Regions from separate parts of the Streptomyces sp. NPDC017056 genome, predicted to be linked through region 3. Evidence: riboswitches for the same ligand, from Rfam matches in the RefSeq annotation. Region 3 holds a riboswitch; each other region holds the start of a gene.
What was found. A riboswitch is a leader RNA that binds a small molecule or an ion and turns the genes downstream of it on or off. The one in region 3 is predicted to bind cobalamin.

Region 1 (4,552 bases), on a different contig from region 3:
CCCACCGGCGCCCCGGTCAGCGCCAGGTGGGTGCCCAGCTGCCCGGGCGCCAGCGCCAGCAGGTACGTGCCGCCGACGTCCGGCACGAAGCCGATGCCGGTCTCGGGCATGGCGACCTTGGAGCGCTCGGTGACGATCCGTACGCTGCCGTGCGCCGAGACGCCGACGCCGCCGCCCATCACGATGCCGTCCATGACGGCGACGTACGGCTTGGGGTAGCGCGCGATACGGGCGTTGAGCCGGTACTCGTCGCGCCAGAACGCGGCGGAGGCCGTGCCGCCGGTCCTGGCGTCCTCGTGGATGGCGCGGATGTCGCCGCCCGCGCACAGCCCGCGCTCACCGGCCCCTGTGATCACCACGGTGTCGACCGCCGGGTCGTGCTCCCACCCGGCCAGGGCCGCGTCGATCCGGCGCACCATGGCGTGGTCGAGGGCGTTGAGGGCCTTGGGCCGGTTGAGGGTGAGGTACGCCGCCCGGCCCTCGGTCCGCAGCAGTACGGAGTCGTCGGTCATCGGGCGGCCCCCGCCCCGGCGCGGGCGCCGCCGGTCTTCGCCCCGGTCAGCCCGCGGGCCACGATCAAGCGCATGATCTCGTTCGTCCCTTCCAGGATCTGGTGCACCCGAAGATCGCGGACGATCTTCTCCATGCCGTATTCACTCAGGTAGCCGTAGCCGCCGTGCAGTTGCAGCGCACGGTCGGCGACGGAGTAGCCCGTGTCGGTGGCGAACCGCTTGGCCATCGCGCACAGCTGCGGTGCCTGCGGGTCGGCCCGGTCCAGCGCCTCGGCCGCTTGCCGCACCAGCGCACGGGCCGCGGCCAGCTCCGTCGCCATGTCGGCGAGCCGGAACTGCAACGCCTGCGCGTCCAGCAGCCGCCCCCCGAACGCCTCCCGGTCCGCGAGGTACGCCTGCGCCGCGTGCAGCGCGCTCTGCCCGCCGCCGAGGGAGCAGGCGGCGATGCCGAGCCGGCCGCCGTTGAGGCCGCTCATCGCGATGCGGAAACCGTCGCCCTCCGCACCCAGCCGCCGGTCGGCGGGGACGCGCACCTCGTCCAGGATCACCTGTCGGGTGGGCTGCGCGTTCCAGCCCATCTTCTTCTCGTTGGCGCCGAACGACAGCCCCGGGTCGTCGCGCTCGACGACGAACGCCGAGATGCCGCCGGGACCTTCCTCGCCGGTACGGGCCATCACCACGTACACCCGCGAGGCCCCGGCACCGGAGATGAACTGCTTCACGCCGGTGAGCACGTACTCCTCGCCGTCGCGCACCGCGCGCGTGCGCAGCGCCGCCGCGTCCGACCCGGCGCCCGGCTCGGTCAGGCAGTAGCTGCCCAGGTCCGCCATCGAGCACAGGCCGGGCAGCCAGCGGGCGCGCTGCGCCTCGTCCCCGTACCGGTCGATCATCCAGGCGACCATGTTGTGGATGGAGAGGTAGCCCGCGATGGACGGGCAGGCGGTGGCCAGCACCTCGAAGACCAGCACGCCGTCCGCGCGGCTCAGCGCGGAGCCGCCGCACTCCTCCCGTACGTAGATCCCGCCGAGCCCGAGCCCGGCGGCCTTGCGCAGCACGTCCACGGGGAAGTGCTTGTCCTGGTCCCAGGCCACGGCGTGCGGCGCGATGTGCTCCTGGGCGAAGTCCAGCGTCGTCTCGACGATGGCGAGCTGGTCCTCGGTGAGCGAGGTGAGCGAGGCGGCCGTGGTGGTGGTCATGACGCTCATCGCGCTCAGCCCATCGTCGGGATGGTGAAGCTCGCGCCCTCCTTGACCCCGGAGGGCCAGCGCGAGGTGACGGTCTTGGTGCGGGTGTAGAAGCGGATCGCGTCCGGGCCGTGCTGGTTCAGGTCGCCGAACCCGGACCGCTTCCAGCCGCCGAAGGTGTGGTACGCCACGGGCACCGGGATCGGCACGTTCACGCCGACCATGCCGGTGTTCACCCGGCGGCCGAAGTCCCGCGCGGTGTCCCCGTCCCGGGTGAAGATGGCCACGCCGTTGCCGTACGGGTGCTCCGTGGGCAGCCGCAGCGCCTCCTCGTAGTCGGCCGCCCTGACCACCGACAGCACGGGCCCGAAGATCTCCTCCTGGTAGATCCGCATGTCCGTGGTGACCCGGTCGAAGAGCGAGGCGCCCGCGAAGAAGCCGTCCTCGTGTCCCGGCAGGGTGAAGTCCCGTCCGTCCACGACCAGTTCGGCGCCCTCGGCGACGCCGAGGTCCACGTAGGCGCGGACCCGGTCCAGCGCGTCCCGGCCCACCAGCGGCCCGAAGTCGGCGTGCGGGTCGTCGGAGCGGCCGATGCGCAGCGTGCCGATCCGCTCCTTGAGCCGTGCCACCAGCGCGTCGGCGGTCTCCTCGCCGACCGGTACGGCGACCGAGATCGCCATGCACCGCTCGCCGGCCGACCCGTACCCGGCGCCCACCAGGGCGTCCACCACCTGGTCGAGGTCGGCGTCCGGCATCACGACCAGGTGGTTCTTGGCGCCGCCGAAGCACTGGGCGCGCTTGCCGTGCGCGGCGGCGGTCGCGTAGATGTGCGCGGCGACCGGTGTCGAGCCGACGAAGCCGAGCGCTTCGACGCGCGGGTCCTCCAGCAGCGTGTCCACCGACTCCTTGCCGCCGTTGACGACATTGAGGATGCCCGGCGGCAGCCCCGCCTCCGAGAACAGCTCGGCCAGCCGCAGGGGTACCGACGGCGCCCGCTCGGACGGCTTGAGCACGAACGCGTTGCCGCAGGCGATGGCCGGTGCGGCCTTCCACAGCGGGATCATCGCGGGGAAGTTGAACGGGGTGATCCCGGCCACCACGCCGAGCGGGCGGCGCAGCGAGTGCACGTCGATGCCGGTCCCGGCGTTGTCGGAGAACTCGCCCTTGAGCAGGTGCGGAATGCCGGCCGCGAACTCCACCACCTCCAGGCCGCGCTGGAGGTCGCCGTGCGCGTCCGCGACCGTCTTGCCGTGCTCGCTCGACAGCAGCCGGGCCAGCGCGTCCCGCTCGCCCTCGACCAGGCGCAGGAAGTTCAGCAGCACACGGGCGCGCCGCTGGGGGTTCCACTCGCCCCATTCGGGCTGCGCGGACGCCGCGTCGGCGACGGCCGCGGCCGTCTCGGACCGGTCGGCGAGCGGCACCCTGGCCTGCACGGTGCCGGTGTTGGGGTCGAACACGTCGCCGTAAGCACCGGAGGTACCGGGGGTGTGCTTGCCGCCGACGAAATGGGTGAGTTCGCGGACCATGGGAGCCTGCTCTCGTCAGGTGGGATCCGGGGATGGCACGGCCGGGCACCCGGGCGGCGCGGAGGGCGCGCGGACCGTGGCGGGGCCGTGGGACGCGAAAGGCGTGGAACCGTCAGCGCGCGGGCGGTGCCGCGGGCCGGGCCGGATCACCTGGGCTGTGGGTACGCACCGGTGCCATGCGTGTCTGCTCCATCCTCGTGGACAACACGGAACAACACCCGCGGCCGGTATCCTGGCTTCCGGATCACCGCGCGCCGCCCGCCTTCCCGACCTCGGTCTCGTCAGTGGCGTGTTGCTCGGCGTCGCACTCCCCGGTCACAGTGGCGGGACCACGCCGGATTCGCACCGGCTTCCCTGCACCGCGGGCCTTGGTCACGACGATATAGTTGGACGTCCTAGTAAGTCCAGGGGGTCCCGCCGCGCGGCCCGGCCCGTCACCGCGCCCGGCGGGCGTCGAGCCCGGCGTCGAGCCCGGCGTTGAGCCGGGCGGACTGGCGCGTCAGGTGGTCGCGTTCGGCCAGGTTGGACGCCTTACGGGCGGCTTCGGCGTACAGCCGTGCCGCCGTCGGCAGGTCGCCGTCGCGTTCGTGGAGATACGCCGCCACCGCGGTGTGGCGGGGCAGGGAGGCGTCCAGCGCCGCCAGCGCGACCAGGCCGGCGCGCGGGCCGTCGGCCTCGCCCACGGCCACCGCGCGGTTGAGCCGGACGACCGGACTGCCGGTCAGGCGTACGAGTTCGTCGTACCACTCGACGATCTGCACCCAGTCGGTCTCCTGGGCGGTGGGCGCGTCCGCGTGGAGCGCCGCGATGGCGGCCTGGGCCTGGAACTCGCCCAGCCGGTCGCGGGCCAGGGCCGCCTGCAAAAGCCCGATGCCCTCGGTGATCGCCCCGGTGTCCCACCGGCCGCGGTCCTGCCAGGCGAGCGGCACCAGGCCGCCGTCGGGCGCGGTCCGGGCGGCGCGCCGCGCGTGGTGGAGCAGCATGAGGGCGAGCAGCCCCGCCACCTCGGGGTGGTCGAACGCGGCGGCGAGCTGCCGGGTGAGCCGGATGGCCTCGGCCGCGAGGTCGACGTCGCCGGAGTAGCCCTCGTTGAAGACCAGGTAGAGGACGCGCAGCACGGTGGCCACGTCGCCGGGCCGGTCGAAGCGCACCTCGGAGACGGTGCGCTTGGCCCGGCTGATGCGCTGGGCCATGGTGGCCTCCGGCACCAGGTAGGCCCGGGCGATCTGGCGGGTGGTGAGACCGCCGACGGCCCGCAGGGTGAGGGCGACCGCGGACGACGGCGTCAGCGAGGGGTGGGCGCACAGGAAGTAGAGCCGGAGCGTGTCGT
Region 2 (4,552 bases), on a different contig from region 3:
CGCGCTCGTACTGCATGAAGACGAGGTTCCAGAACTCCATGTACCGGTCCTCGTCCACCTCCGGGCCGCCCGCCCGGCCGTACTTCGGGCCCCGGTCGTAGTACAGCTCCGAGCAGGGGCCGCACGGTCCCGGCACGCCCATCGACCAGAAGTTGTCCTCGTCACCGCGCGAGACGATGCGCTCCTCGGGCAGGCCGGCGATCCGCCGCCACAGGTCGCGTGCCTCGTCGTCGGTGTGGTGCACGGTGACCCAGATGCGGTCGGGGTCGAGGCCGTAGCCGCCGTCGGCTACGGGGGTGGTGGACAGCTCCCAGGCGAAGCGGATGGCGTCTTCCTTGAAGTAGTCGCCGAAGGAGAAGTTGCCGTTCATCTGGAAGAACGAGCCGTGCCGGGTGGTGCGGCCGACCTCTTCGATGTCCAGGGTGCGCACGCACTTCTGCACGCTGGTCGCCCGTGGCCAGGGCGCCGCCATCTCGCCGGTCAGGTACGGCTTGAAGGGGACCATGCCCGCGTTGACGAACAGCAGCGTCGGGTCCGGCGTCGGCAGCGGGGCGCTGGGGACGACGGTGTGGCCGCGCTCGGCGAAGAAGTCGAGGAAGCGGGTGCGGATCTCGGCGGTACGCAAAGGGGGCTCCGGGGCGGTCGGGGGAGGGGTGGCGGACGCTGCGGCCGTTACGCGGCGGCTTGCGCCGCCCTGGCGACCGGGTGCAGGACCGCGTACTCCAGCGGCGCCGACGGGTCGATCGAGAGGTCCAGCGGAGCCGGCTCGGCGCCCGCCCGTACGAGGAGGTCACCGACGGCGGCGATCATCGCGCCGTTGTCCGTGCACAGCCGCAGGGGCGGTACCCGCAACGTAATGCCCGCCGCGTGGCAGCGCTCCTCGGCGAGAGACCGCACGCGCGAGTTGGCGGCCACGCCGCCCACCACCACCAGAGTGCCCACGCCGTGCTCATTGCAGGCCGCGACGGCCTTGCGGGTCAGCACGTCGGCTACTGCCTCTTGGAGGGAGGCCGCGCCGTCCGCCACGGGCAGTTCCTGGCCGGCGTGCCGTTCGGCCCAGCGCGCGGCGGCCGTCTTCAAGCCGGAGAAGGAGAAGCCGTACGGGTCGTCGCGCGGCCCGGTCAGCGGGCGCGGGAACGCGACGGCCTTCGGGTCGCCCTCGCGCGCTGCCCGGTCGATCGCCGGACCGCCCGGATACGGCAGGCCGAAGACCCGCGCCACCTTGTCGAAGCACTCCCCGGCGGCATCGTCGAGGGTGTCGCCGAGGTGCACGATCGGGTCGCGTGCGAGGTCCCGTACGAGGAGGAGGGACGTGTGGCCGCCGGAGACGATGAGGACCATGCAGGGGTCGGGGAGCGGGCCGTGCTCCAACGTGTCGGCGGCCACGTGGCCGGCGAGGTGGTGCACCCCGTACAGGGGCACGCCCAGCCCGTAGGCCAGGCCCTTCGCGCCGGCCAGGCCGACCTGGAGGGCGCCGGAGAGGCCGGGGCCGGTGGTCACGGCGACCGCGCCGATGTCGGCCATGGTCAGGCCCGCGTCGTCGAGCGCGCGGCGCACGACGGGCGTCAGGGAGTGGACGTGCGCGCGGGCCGCGATCTCGGGTACGACGCCGCCGTAGCGCGCGTGCTCGTCCATGCTCGACGCCACGGCGTGCCCGAGCAGCTTCCCGTCCCGGACCAGACCGGCCCCGGTCTCGTCACAGGACGACTCGATCCCCAGCACCACTGGAGAGCCTGGAGATGCCACCGCACCGCTCCTTCGTTCCCGATTCCCGCCGGACCCGTTATTGCGAGTGATGTGCAATAACCGGTTCCGTCCAGGATACGGCGGCCGGTGCGCTCTCTTAGGGCGCCTGGGGAGGCTGGGTCTGCTGGGGCGCCTGGGGCGCCGCTCCGTGCCCGAGGTCTCCCGCCACGCGGACGTTCCACCGCCCGTCACGCCCGCTCAGCTCCGTCACGGTCAGCGGCGGTACGTCCACCCGCCAGAAGGACGACGGCGGGGCCCCCAGAGCGCCGACCACGGCCGCACGTACGACGTCCGGCTCCACTACCGCCACGACCCGGCCGCCCTCCGCCGCGAGGCCCGCCAGCCAGTCCGCCACCCGGCCGAGCAGCCGCGTCAGCGTCTCGCCGCCGTGTGCCGCACTGTCCGGGTCGGACAGCCAGGCCGCGACCGCCGCGGGCTCGGCGGCCATCACGTCCTCCAGGGCGCGCCCCCGCCAGCGGCCCATCGCGCACCCGGCCGCGCCGGGGTCGGGCACCGCCCGCAGGCCGAGCGCCTCGGCCGTCTCCCGGCAGCGCGCGGAAGGGGAGGTCAGGGCCCGGTCGGCGGGCAGGGCGGCGGCCGCGGCGCGTACGGCGCGGGCGCGGCGCAGCCCGTCCGGCGTCAGCGGTTCGCCGGCCGGGAAGCGCACCGTGCGCAGGGCGTCGTCGAAGGAGGGTGAGAGCAACATCACCCGAGTTGTCATGGGCACCTCTTCCAATGCGGAAATCCCGGTGGCGCACCAGGGCAACAGTGGGGCGCGCGACCGCCACCATGCATCCGTACGCCGACCCGCGGGGCCTTTTCCCCGCCGCCGCCACGCGGTACGTTCCCGATGATATTGACGATGACATGACGGAAGCCGGTGGAATTCCGGCGCGGTCGCGCCACTGTGAGCCCGGACCGGTCCCGTACGGAGTACGGGGACGCCGGGTGAGCCAGACCCGTCCTGTCGTTACGACTCCCACCGACCGGGACGCGAGTTCCCCCAGGAGGCTTCGACATGGCCCAGTCCGCCGTACCGCCCACCACCGGCCCCGCCGCAACCGCCCCGTCCGCCGCGCCCGCCACCCTGCCGGTCAGGACGGTACTGCCCTGGGCGGTCTTCGGCGGCATCCTCATGCTCGTCCTGCTCTACTTCGTCGGCGCCGAACAGGGCGCCACCTCCCTGCTCTCCGGTACCGACGTGCACGAGTGGGTCCACGACGGACGCCACCTGCTCGGCTTCCCCTGCCACTGACCGGGAGCCCGCAGATGAACTCCGCCACCGTCAGATCCCTCCTGGTGCGCGGCATGCTGGCCGGCCTCGCCGCCGGCCTGCTCGCCCTGCTCGTCGCCTACCTGCTGGGCGAGCCCCAGGTCGACGCCGCCATCGCGTTCGAGGACGCGCACGCCCACGAACACGAGGCCGAAGTCGTCAGCCGCGCGGTGCAGTCCACCGCGGGCCTGGCGACCGGCGTCCTGGTGTACGGCGTCGCGCTGGGCGGGATCGCCGCCCTGGCCTACTGCTTCGCGCTGGGACGCGCCGGCCGCTTCGGGCCCCGCGCCACCGCGCTGCTGCTCTCGGGCGCCGCGTTCGCCGCCGTCTACCTCGTACCGTTCCTGAAATACCCGGCCAACCCGCCGTCGGTCGGCGACCCCGACTCCATCGGCAAGCGCACCGCGCTGTACTTCCTGATGATCGCCCTCAGCGTGCTGCTGACGATCGCCGCGGTGATCCTCGGCAAGCGGCTCGCTCCGCGCCTGGGCGCCTGGTACGCGACGGTCGCGGCGCTGGCCGCCTTCGCCGTGGCCGTCGGCCTCGCCTACGCGTTCCTGCCGGCCGTCAACGAACTGCCCGCCGACTTCCCCGCCCTGCTGCTGTGGAAGTTCCGGGTCTCCGCGCTCGCCGTCCAGCTCGTCCTGTGGACCGTCTTCGGCCTGCTCTTCGGCGAACTGGCGGAACGGGCCACCCGGCCGCGCCAGACCGCCGCGGCGGCCGCATCGCCGCGCAACACGGACGGCACCGCGGCGCCGACCCCCAACTGAGGGCCTGGGTCGCCGCTCCGGCCGGGGCGGCGACCCAGGACGCTCGGGCTCTCGGCTTGTCTTCCTGGCCCGGTCCGGATTTCAGCGGCCGAACCGTGACTGCAATTGCTCAGGGAGACGTTCGCCCTGAATCCGGATGCGGGCCGCGGCCTCTTCGATCCGGTGCAGGTCGCCGGTGGTCAACTCGACGTCGAGTGCGCCCGCATTCTCTTCCAGGCGGTGCAGCTTGGTGGTGCCGGGGATCGGCACGAACCACGGCTTCTGCGCCAGCACCCAGGCGAGCGCGATCTGGGCCGGCGTGGCTCCTTTGTCGTCGGCAATCTGCTGCAACAGGTCGACCAGCACCTGGTTGGCTTTCCGTGCTTCAGGGCTGAAGCGCGGAAGCAGGCGGCGGAGGTCGTTGTCGGCCAGCGTCGTACTGGAATCTATCTTGCCGGTCAAAAAACCTTTGCCGAGCGGGCTGTAGGGCACCAGACCGATGCCCAGTTCCTCCAAGGTCGGAATTATTTCGGTTTCGTGCTCGCGCATCCAGAGCGAGTACTCGCTTTGAAGTGCCGTTACCGGCTGCACGGCGTGGGCGCGACGAATCGTCGCGGCACCGGCCTCGGACAAGCCGAAGTGCTTCACCTTGCCTTCGGCGATCAGCTCCTTGACCGTGCCGGCCACGTCTTCGATGGGCACGTCGGGGTCGACGCGGTGTTGGTAGAGCAGGTCGATGCTTTCGGTTTGCAGGCGCTTGAGCGAGGCTTCGGTCACCCGGCGG
Region 3 (4,552 bases):
CAACGGTCCGGCGTTGGTCGACGGCGATCAGCGGGTCCCCCGTCAGCGGGTGGTCGACCACCGCCGCCCGCACCCCGAACACCTCGGCCAGCAGGTCCGGCGTCAGGACCTCTCGCGGGGCGCCGGACGCCACCACCGTCCCCTCGTGCAGCACGTGCAGCCGGTCGCAGACGGCGGCCGCCGCGTTCAGGTCGTGCAGCGAGACGAGCGTCGTACAGGCCCGGTCGCGCAGCAGGCCCAGCAGCTCGACCTGGTGCCGTACGTCCAGGTGGTTCGTCGGCTCGTCCAGTACGAGCACGTCCGGGACCTGCGCGAAAGCGCGGGCGAGCAGGGCCCGCTGCCGCTCCCCGCCGGAGAGCGCCGAGAACCGCCGCCCGCCGTACTCCGCCAGCCCCACATCGGCCAGGGCGCGGGCCACCGTCTCCCGGTCGGCGGCGTCGTCGCCCGCGAACGCCCGCTTGTACGGGGTGCGGCCCATCGCCACCACCTCGTGGACGGTGAGTTCGAAGTCGCCGCCGCGTTCCTGGGGAAGTGCGGCGATGTGCCGCGCGGCCCGCGTCGCCGGCATGGCACCGACGTCCTCGCCGGCCAGCAGCACCCGGCCCGCGTCCGGCCGCAGATGCCGGTACACGGTGCGCAGGACCGTGGACTTGCCGCTGCCGTTCGGGCCGACCACGCCCGCGATCTCGCCCGGCGCGGCCATCAGCCGCACCCCGGCCACGACGCACTGCCCCGCGTAGGACACCCGCAGGTCCTCGATGTCGATCCGCATACCGGTGTCCGCGCCCGTGTCCGTGGCCATATCCATATCCGTGTCCGTGCCCGCGTCCGTGTCCGTACCGGCTTGCGCCCGTGCTTGCGCGTTCACGATCCCGCCCCCAGCCGGCGGTCGAGGACGTACAGCAGTACCGGCGCGCCGACCAGCGCCGTCACCACGCCCACCGGCAGTTCCTGGTCGGCCATCGCGGTTCGGCACACGATGTCCACCACAACCAGCAGCAGGGCCCCGGTCAGCGCCGCCAGCGGCAGCAGCCTGCGGTGGTCGCCGCCGACGAGCAGCCGGCACAGATGCGGCACCATCAGCCCCACGAAGGCCACGGCCCCGGACACCGACACCAGTACGCCGGTGAGCAGGCTGGTCACCACGAACAGCAACCGGCGCAGCCGGACCACGTCCACGCCCACGCTCGCCGCCGTCTCGTCCCCCATCGTCAGCGCGTTGAGCGCGCGGGCCCGCGCCTGGAGCACCAGCAGACCGGCCGGCACCGCGAGGGCCGGCAGGACCAGCGTGCTCCAGGTCGCGCCGCCGAGGCTGCCCATCAGCCAGAACAGCACGCCGCGCGTCTGCTGTTCGTCCCCTGCCTGTAGTACGAGATAGCTGGTGATCCCGGCCAGGAACTGCCCGATGCCGACCCCGGCGAGCACCAGCCGCAGCGGCGCGAAGCCGCCGCCCCTGCGGGCCAGCGTCCAGACCAGCGCGAACGAGGCGAGCGCCCCCGCGAAGGCCGCCAGCGACAGCCCCAAGCCCCCGGCCAGGCCGAACGCGCCGCCCGTACCGGCCACGGCGCCCGCACCCAAGACGATCGCGGCCACCGCGCCGAGCGACGCGCCGTTGGAGATGCCCAGGAGGTACGGGTCCGCCAGCGGGTTGCGCACCAGCGCCTGAGTGGCCGTACCGACGAGCCCGAGGCCCGCGCCGACCAGCGCGGCGAGCAGCGCTCTGGGCACCCGCAGCTGCCAGACGATCAGGTCGTTCGTGCCCGGCCTCGGCGGCTGCCCGCCCAGCCGCCGGAACACCACCGACCACACCTCCGCAGGAGCGATGTCGGTGGCGCCGAAGGAGACGGCGGCGGTCAGCGCCACGAGGAGCGCGAGCAGCAGCGCGACGGCGAGCCACGGCGTACCGGGCAGCACCCGCGGCGTACGGGGCGTGGTTGCTATACCGGGCGTACGGGGCTTGGTTGGCGTACGGGGCTTGGTTGGCGTATCGGGCATCAGCGGGCCGCCGCCGCGGCCTCGCCCAGCCGGTCCGGGTACAGCGTCTCCGCGATCCGCCGCACCGTGTCGGCGTTCCCGACCCCCGCGATGGTCGTCTGCTCGGAGCCGATGCGCAGGAATTTCCCTTCCTTTACGGCACGCAGCCCCGCCGTCCCCGCGAACCCCTTCAAAAACTGCTCCGCCTCGTCGAACGCCTTCTCATTCGCGGCAGCACTCCCCCGGTTCCGTACGCCCAACTGAATCCAGTCCGGGTCCTTGTCCACCACGTCCTCCCACGACACCGGCTTGAAGTCGCCCGCACAGTCCGCGAAGACATTGCGCGCCCCGGCTTCGGTCAGCACCGCGTGCGCCACCTGCCGGTTGCAGACGGCCACCGGCTGCTTCGTGCCCGCGTCGAAATCGAAGAAGAAATACGACGGCCGCTTCGACGCGGGTACGTCCGCAATGGCCTTCCGCACCCCGGAGACCTTCTTCTCCATCTCCGCGACGAGTTGCAGCGCACGCTGCGAAGTGCCCGTGACCTGCCCGAGCCGCCGGATGTCGCCCTCGACGGCAGACAGATCCCGCTGCGGCACCTTCTTGCGCGGCGCGCACGCCGTCGAGGCCAGATAGACGTGCTTGATGCCCGCCGCGGCGAACTCCTCCTCGGTCGGCGCGGCAGCCGCCCCGCCCATGTTCCCCATCGACGCGAACGTATCGATATAGAGATCGGCCCCGGACCCGAGCAGCTTCTCCTTCGGAATCACCGACTTGCCCAGCACCGGAACCCGCTGCGCCTGCGCGTCCAGTTCCGGCGGCAACGTTCCCTTCCCCGGTGGAAATCCCGTGCCGACAACCCGGTCACCCGCCCCCAGCCGAAGCAGCATCTCCAGGCTCGACGCATTGCTCGTGACGATTTTCCGCGGCGCAGCGGAAAACGTCGTCTCCCGCCCGTCGCAATCGGTGACCGCGACCGGGAAACCGGCATTGCCGCCGTCCCGGGCGCCCGCGGCGCTCCCGCCCGTACCACCGTCGGCACCACCGCATCCGGTGGCCAGCGCGGCCACCCCCACCGCCAGCGCCGCCGCCATCGTCACCGTCGTCGTCGCTGTCCGCTTCCTGCGAGGACGCATACGCCCGTACTCCCTGCCGCTCGACTGTCCGGCGGCCCGCCACTGCGAGCCGCGGACCAGGTAGTCGAGCGGACGGCGCCCACGGTTCCCGCGGAATCGGCCCGGTGGCCGCGCGCCGCCGGAGGTTAGAGTGTCCGGGCCGTGGTGTTCGGGAAGACCGGTGACGACCTTCGGGTCCAGGCCGGAGCGGCCCTCGCCACTGTGATCGGGAAGTTCCCGCCCCTTTCCGTACGCGCCTGCGCCCGTACGGAGCCACTGTCCGCAGCCCGCGGCCGGGAAGGCCGGGCCGGGCGCGCTCACCCGTAAGCCAGGAGACCGGCCACGGCATCTCACGAACTGATCCACGAGGTGCTGGAGCGTGACCACCGAATGCCCCTGTCCCCCGCCCCCCTACCCTCCCCTTCCTCTTCCTCCTCTCCTTCCTCTCCCCCCTCCCCCCTGCCCGGTTTCCGCTGGCAGCGTCAGGACACGGTGCGCACCGCGGGCCTGATGGCGGTGATAGCCGCGCTGCACGTCGTCGCCTTCGGCGTACTCTTCCTCCTCGTCGTGCCGAACCACTACACCGTGGGTTCGCAGGTGTTCGGCGTCGGCCTCGGCATCACCGCGTACACCCTCGGCATGCGGCACGCCTTCGACGCCGACCACATCGCCGCCATCGACAACACCACCCGCAAACTGATGGCCGACGGCAAACGCCCGGTGTCCGTGGGGTTCTGGTTCGCGCTCGGGCACTCCAGCGTGGTCGTCGCCATGGCCGCGCTGGTCGCCGGCGGCGCACAGCTGGCGGGCACCCTGCTCGACGACGAATCCCGCACCCACCAGGTCCTCGGCACCGTGGGCACCACGGTCTCCGGCACCTTCCTCTACCTGATCGCCGCGCTCAACCTCATCGCGCTGGCGGGCATCTGGCGGGTCTTCCGCGCCATGCGGCAGGGCCGCTACGACGAGGCCGAGCTGGAGGAACACCTCGACTCCCGCGGCTTCATGAACCGCGTCCTGGGCCGCTTCACCCGGTCCATCACCCGCCCCGGCCAGATGTACCCGCTCGGCTTCCTCTTCGGCCTCGGCTTCGACACCGCGACCGAGGTCACCCTGATGGTGATGGCGGGCAGCGGCGCCGCGGCCGGCCTGCCCTGGTACGCGATCCTGGTCCTGCCGCTGCTGTTCGCGGCGGGGATGAGCCTGTTCGACACGCTGGACGGTACGTTCATGAACTTCGCGTACCAGTGGGCGTTCTCGAACCCGGTGCGCAAGGTCTACTACAACCTCACGATCACCGGCCTGTCGATCGCCGTCGCGTTCTTCATCGGAACCATCGAACTGGTCACCGTCCTGCACGAGAAGCTGGACCTGAAGGACGGCGTCACCGACTGGATCTCGTCCATCGACCTGGACAACGTCGGCTTCATCATCGTCGGCCTGTTCGTGGTGGTCTGGGCGGC
Region 4 (4,552 bases), on a different contig from region 3:
GACGCGAACACGCCGCCCCTGTCGATGTCGCCGACCACCACGACCGGGATGCGGGCGGCCCGCGCGATGCCCATGTTCACGATGTCGGTACGCCGCAGGTTGATCTCCGCGGGGCTGCCGGCGCCCTCGCAGATCACCGCGTCGTGCGTACGGCGCAGTTCCCGGAGGCAGTCGGTGACCGTGCCGAGCAGCTGCTCCTGACGCCCGGCGTGGTAGCCGCGCGCGCTCAGTTCGCCCACCGGCTTGCCCATCAGGACGACCTGGCTGCTGCGGTCACTGCCTGGCTTCAACAACACCGGGTTCATCAGCGCGCTCGGCTCGACGCGCGCCGCCGCGGCCTGCATGGCCTGCGCCCGCCCGATCTCCGCGCCCTCGCGCGTCACGAACGAGTTCAGCGACATGTTCTGCGCCTTGAAGGGCGCCACCTTGACACCCTTGCGGGCCAGCCAGCGGCAGATGCCCGCCGTGACCACGCTCTTGCCCGCGTCGGACGTGGTGCCCGCCACCAGCAGCCCGCCGCCGAGCGGTGCTTGACCCGGTCCGTTCACGTGGCGCTCCTCGCCGTCCGCACGTTGCTGCTCACTTGGCCCTCCCGGCCGTACGGGCCCGCCGTACGGCCCCCACCGCGCACCGGCCCGCGACCGTGGCCGCCAGCGCCAGCGCGCTCACCCGGCGCGACAGCGTGACGGCCCGCTCGATGTCCGGTACCGCTACGGGGCGCCCGGCGGCGCCGTTCATCACCGGCCGGTGCTCGACCCGGCCGCCGTATGCCAGGGTGCCCCCCAGCCGTACGCCCAGCGCCCCCGCGAACGCCGCTTCCACCGGACCCGCGTTGGGGCTCGGGTGCGACGGGCCGTCCTGCCGCCAGGCACGCCACGCGCCCCGCCGGTCGGGTCCCGCGAGGACCGCCAGCGCGGCGGTCAGCCGGGCACCGGGGAAACCGGCCACGTCGTCGAGCCGGGCCGAGGCCCAGCCGAAGCGGTGGTAGCGCGGCGACTTGTGCCCCACCATCGCGTCCAAAGTGTTGACGGCGCGGAACGCCAGCAGCCCCGGCACACCGGCGACCGCACCCCAGACCAGGGCGCCGACCACCGCGTCCGAGGTGTTCTCGGCGACGGACTCCACCACGGCGCGCGCCATCTGCTGCCCGTCCAGGGCCTGCGGGTCGCGCCCGCACAGGTGCGGCAGCCGCTCCCGCGCCACGTCGAGGTCGCCCACGGCGAGCGCGCCGCCGACGGCCCGCGCTTCGCGGCCCAGCGAGGTGCCGCCCAGGACGGACCAAGTGGCGGCGGCGGTCAGCGCTACGGAGGCGGCGGGGGAGCGGCGTACGGCACGGGTGAGGAGCGCGGCGCCCGCGGCGGTCCCCCCGGCGCACAGCGCGGTGTGCAGGGCCCCGCGCCCGCGGTCGTCACGCCACAGCCGGCGTTCCACGGCGGCCGCGGCCCGCCCGAAGGCGGCCACCGGGTGACCGCGCCGGGGATCGCCCGCGACCAGGTCGCCGAGGAAGCCGAGGGCCGCGCCGCACGCGTAGCCGGCGTGTTCGGCACGCATCGGATCAGACCGCCGTCGCGCCTCGGAGGGACGGTACGGGGGAAGGCACAGAAGATCGCGAACTGCGGCCGGGCATGGCGGTAGGTCCTCACTCAGGGTCCGCGCCCTGGTTCGACGGGTACGGCGACAAGAGTCTCCTGGCTCCCCGGATCGGCGCTTCCCCCGGCCTTCCAGTCCGTACGGGAACCTCTCGGCTGCGACGCGGACCGTGGCCCTTGGTGGAGGGGCGCTCCCCGGTGACAGTGGCGGGACCGCGCCGGATTCTCACCGGACTTCCTCATCTGTCGCCGAATGGCTCCGGCAGTCCACCACGCTCCGCGAGAGCCCGTCAACTCGCGCTTGACCTGCGGCGCGGGGCGGTGGCGACGCTGTGTCCCAGGACACAGCGAAGGGCGCCCGGCGCCGCGGCGGAAAGGCCGCGGCACCGGGCGCCCCGAGTGCGGTGCTTGCCGGGTCAGGCGGCGACGATCAGATAGATGCCGTACGCCACGGCCGCCGCGCACAGCGCGAAGCAGGCGTACGCCCCGGCCCGCGCCGCCCCGCCGGAGCCGCCGGCGGTCGCCGCCGCGCCCTCCTGCTGCGGCTTGCGGGACGTGCCGACGATGCCCAGGGTGAACAGGCCGACGATGCCGACCGTCACCACGAGCGTGACGCCGAAGACCTGGCCCAGAGCTGCCCAGTCGATGCTCATTCGCGTTCTCGTTCCTTGGTGGGTGCCGTGCGGCCGGGTCAGCCGGCCGCCGAGCCGGCCTTGGCGCGGCGCTGGGCGTGGGTCTCGTGCGGGTGGGCGGCCACCGGGGCCGCGATCACCGGCGCGGCGCCGACCGGGTCCGCGAGCGGCGCGTCGGCCATCGCGGGCGCGGGGACCGCGGTGACGGCCATCGCGGGCGCGGACACGACCGGCCCGGCGGGCGGCGGGGCGACGGCCTGCAGCGCGGCGGTGACGACGCCCGCCGGCTCCGCGGCCGGGCCCTCGTTGACGTTGGTGTGGTCCACCGGCTTGCGCCGGGAGGCCGCCCAGATCGCGCCGCACACGGCGAGCCCGAGGACCGCCACGGTCGCGATGCCCCAGTCGCCCTGCTCCGCCAGGAACGCGGCGCCCGCCGCGACCAGGCCGGCGGCCGGCAGCGTCAGGCCCCAGGCGACGACCATCCGGCCCGCCGTGGACCAGCGCACCACGCCGCCCTTGCGGCCCAGGCCGGAGCCCATGACCGAGCCCGAGCAGACCTGGGTGGTGGAGAGCGCGAAGCCGAGGTGGGAGGAGGCCAGGATGGTGGCGGCCGCGCCGGTCTGGGCGGCGAAGCCCTGCGGCGGCTGGATGTCGGTGATGCCCTTGCCCATCGTGCGGATGATGCGCCAGCCGCCGAGGTAGGTGCCGAGCGCGATGGCCACACCGGCCGAGGCGATGACCCACAGCGGCGGGTCGGCGTGCGGGGCGACCACGCCGCCGGTGATCAGCGCGAGGGTGATCACGCCCATCGTCTTCTGCGCGTCGTTGGTGCCGTGCGCGAGGGAGACCAGCGCGGCGGAGGCGATCTGCCCGGCGCGGTAGCCCTTGGCGGTGTCCTCCTCGGCGCGGTTGCGGGCCAGCCGGTAGGTCAGCCGGGTCGCGGCCAGCGCGGCCAGGCCGGCCACGACCGGCGCGGCGACGGCCGGGATGAGGACCTTCATGACCACGGCGTCGGCGTGCACGCCGCTGGTGCCAACGGACACCAGGGTCGCGCCGATCAGGCCGCCGAAGAGGGCGTGCGAGGAGCTGGAGGGGAGTCCGGCCAGCCAGGTGACCAGGTTCCAGACGATGGCGCCGACCAGCCCCGCGAAGATCACTTCTGGTCTGATGCCGGCGGTCTCGTCGATGATCCCGCCGGAGATGGTCTTGGCGACCTCCACGGACAGGAACGCGCCGACCAGATTGAGGACCGCCGACATCGCCACCGCGGTCCTGGGCTTGAGTGCCCCGGTGGAAATGGTGGTGGCCATGGCGTTGGCCGTGTCGTGGAAGCCGTTCGTAAAGTCGAACACCAAGGCCGTGACGATCACGATCCCGATGAGAAGCGTGATGTGTTCCATTCACCCAGGCAATCAGTTCGATGGGCAGTGACGCTCGGGACCGTACGGACGACGGGTGAACGGAAGGTGAACTGGGACGGGCGCCGCGGTGACGCCCCCGGAGGGGTCGCGCGAAGGCGCCCGTCCCGTCCCTCGGGCATCAGCCGTTCAGCCCCGGGCGAAGCGCCTGAGCTGCGCGGCCGTGCCGTTCCACGTGTTCTGGTCGCCGGGCAGCGCCCCGGACCCGGCGCGCTGCCGGATGCTCGGGTACGCCCAGCCGGCGGGGAGCTTGCCCGGCGTGCCGTGCCAGTGGGCCAGCCACAGCGGGTGAGTGGCGGCGAACGCCCGGCTGCCGCCGGTGCAGCCGTTCCACCACCGGGCCGTCGTGTAGATCACCGGCCGCCGCCCCGTCTGCCGCAGCACCTCGTTGCTGAACGCCTTGATCCACCGGACCAGCGCGGTGCCGCTCATCCCGTAGCAGGCGTGCTCCCGGTCGTACGGATTGTGCTCGATGTCGAGCGCCGGCGGCAGCGTCCGGCCGTCCGCCCTCCACCCGCCGCCGCTGCGCAGGAAGTGCCGGGCTTGCGCGCGCCCTGAGGACGCGTTCGGCACACCGAAGTGGTACGCGCCGCGCAGCAGGCCCGCCTTGCGCGCGCCGCGGTACTGCCGCGGGAAGTACGGGTTGCGGTACCAGGTCGACTCGGTGGCCTTGACGTACACGAACCGGCCGCCCTTCGCCCGTACGTCCCGCCAGTTGACGTTCCCCTGGTGCGAGGAGACGTCGTGCCCGGCGGGCTTGACCGCGGCGGAGGCGGCGGGCGCCGCGGGCAGGGCGGTGCACAGGGTGCCGGCGAGTGTGCCCAGGACGAGGGCTCCGGCGGCCAGCCGGCGGCGTGACCGGCGGGGCGGGCTGGCCGGGCGCTGTGCGGCAGAAGGGCGGTTGCGGTCACGG

Region 1: it holds a riboswitch for cobalamin, as region 3 does, so the genes downstream of both, ACH4OW_RS33500 (CoA-acylating methylmalonate-semialdehyde dehydrogenase) here and ACH4OW_RS01755 (HoxN/HupN/NixA family nickel/cobalt transporter) in region 3, are expected to answer to the same signal.
Region 2: it holds a riboswitch for cobalamin, as region 3 does, so the genes downstream of both, ACH4OW_RS08275 (CbtB domain-containing protein) here and ACH4OW_RS01755 (HoxN/HupN/NixA family nickel/cobalt transporter) in region 3, are expected to answer to the same signal.
Region 4: it holds a riboswitch for cobalamin, as region 3 does, so the genes downstream of both, ACH4OW_RS36550 (cobalamin biosynthesis protein) here and ACH4OW_RS01755 (HoxN/HupN/NixA family nickel/cobalt transporter) in region 3, are expected to answer to the same signal.

What each region holds. Positions count from the first base shown of each region.
Region 1 is NZ_JBIRPD010000024.1:145,074-149,625, forward strand. It holds gene ACH4OW_RS33490 (enoyl-CoA hydratase/isomerase family protein) at 1-512, opposite strand, end outside; gene ACH4OW_RS33495 (acyl-CoA dehydrogenase family protein) at 509-1,717, opposite strand; gene ACH4OW_RS33500 (CoA-acylating methylmalonate-semialdehyde dehydrogenase) at 1,723-3,222, opposite strand; cobalamin riboswitch at 3,427-3,608, opposite strand; gene ACH4OW_RS33505 (RNA polymerase sigma factor) at 3,657-4,552, opposite strand, start outside.
Region 2 is NZ_JBIRPD010000003.1:551,758-556,309, forward strand. It holds gene alaS (alanine--tRNA ligase) at 1-625, opposite strand, end outside; gene tsaD (tRNA (adenosine(37)-N6)-threonylcarbamoyltransferase complex transferase subunit TsaD) at 673-1,725, opposite strand; gene ACH4OW_RS08270 (histidine phosphatase family protein) at 1,844-2,467, opposite strand; cobalamin riboswitch at 2,578-2,728, shown strand; gene ACH4OW_RS08275 (CbtB domain-containing protein) at 2,765-3,001, shown strand; gene ACH4OW_RS08280 (CbtA family protein) at 3,016-3,789, shown strand; gene ACH4OW_RS08285 (aldo/keto reductase) at 3,871-4,552, opposite strand, start outside.
Region 3 is NZ_JBIRPD010000001.1:378,123-382,674, forward strand. It holds gene ACH4OW_RS01740 (ABC transporter ATP-binding protein) at 1-772, opposite strand, end outside; gene ACH4OW_RS01745 (FecCD family ABC transporter permease) at 865-1,995, opposite strand; gene ACH4OW_RS01750 (ABC transporter substrate-binding protein) at 1,995-3,068, opposite strand; cobalamin riboswitch at 3,236-3,449, shown strand; gene ACH4OW_RS01755 (HoxN/HupN/NixA family nickel/cobalt transporter) at 3,447-4,552, shown strand, end outside.
Region 4 is NZ_JBIRPD010000030.1:56,128-60,679, reverse strand. It holds gene ACH4OW_RS36555 (cobyric acid synthase) at 1-548, opposite strand, end outside; gene ACH4OW_RS36550 (cobalamin biosynthesis protein) at 580-1,551, opposite strand; cobalamin riboswitch at 1,682-1,832, opposite strand; gene ACH4OW_RS36545 (hypothetical protein) at 2,006-2,242, opposite strand; gene ACH4OW_RS36540 (inorganic phosphate transporter) at 2,281-3,621, opposite strand; gene ACH4OW_RS36535 (lysozyme) at 3,769-4,552, opposite strand, start outside.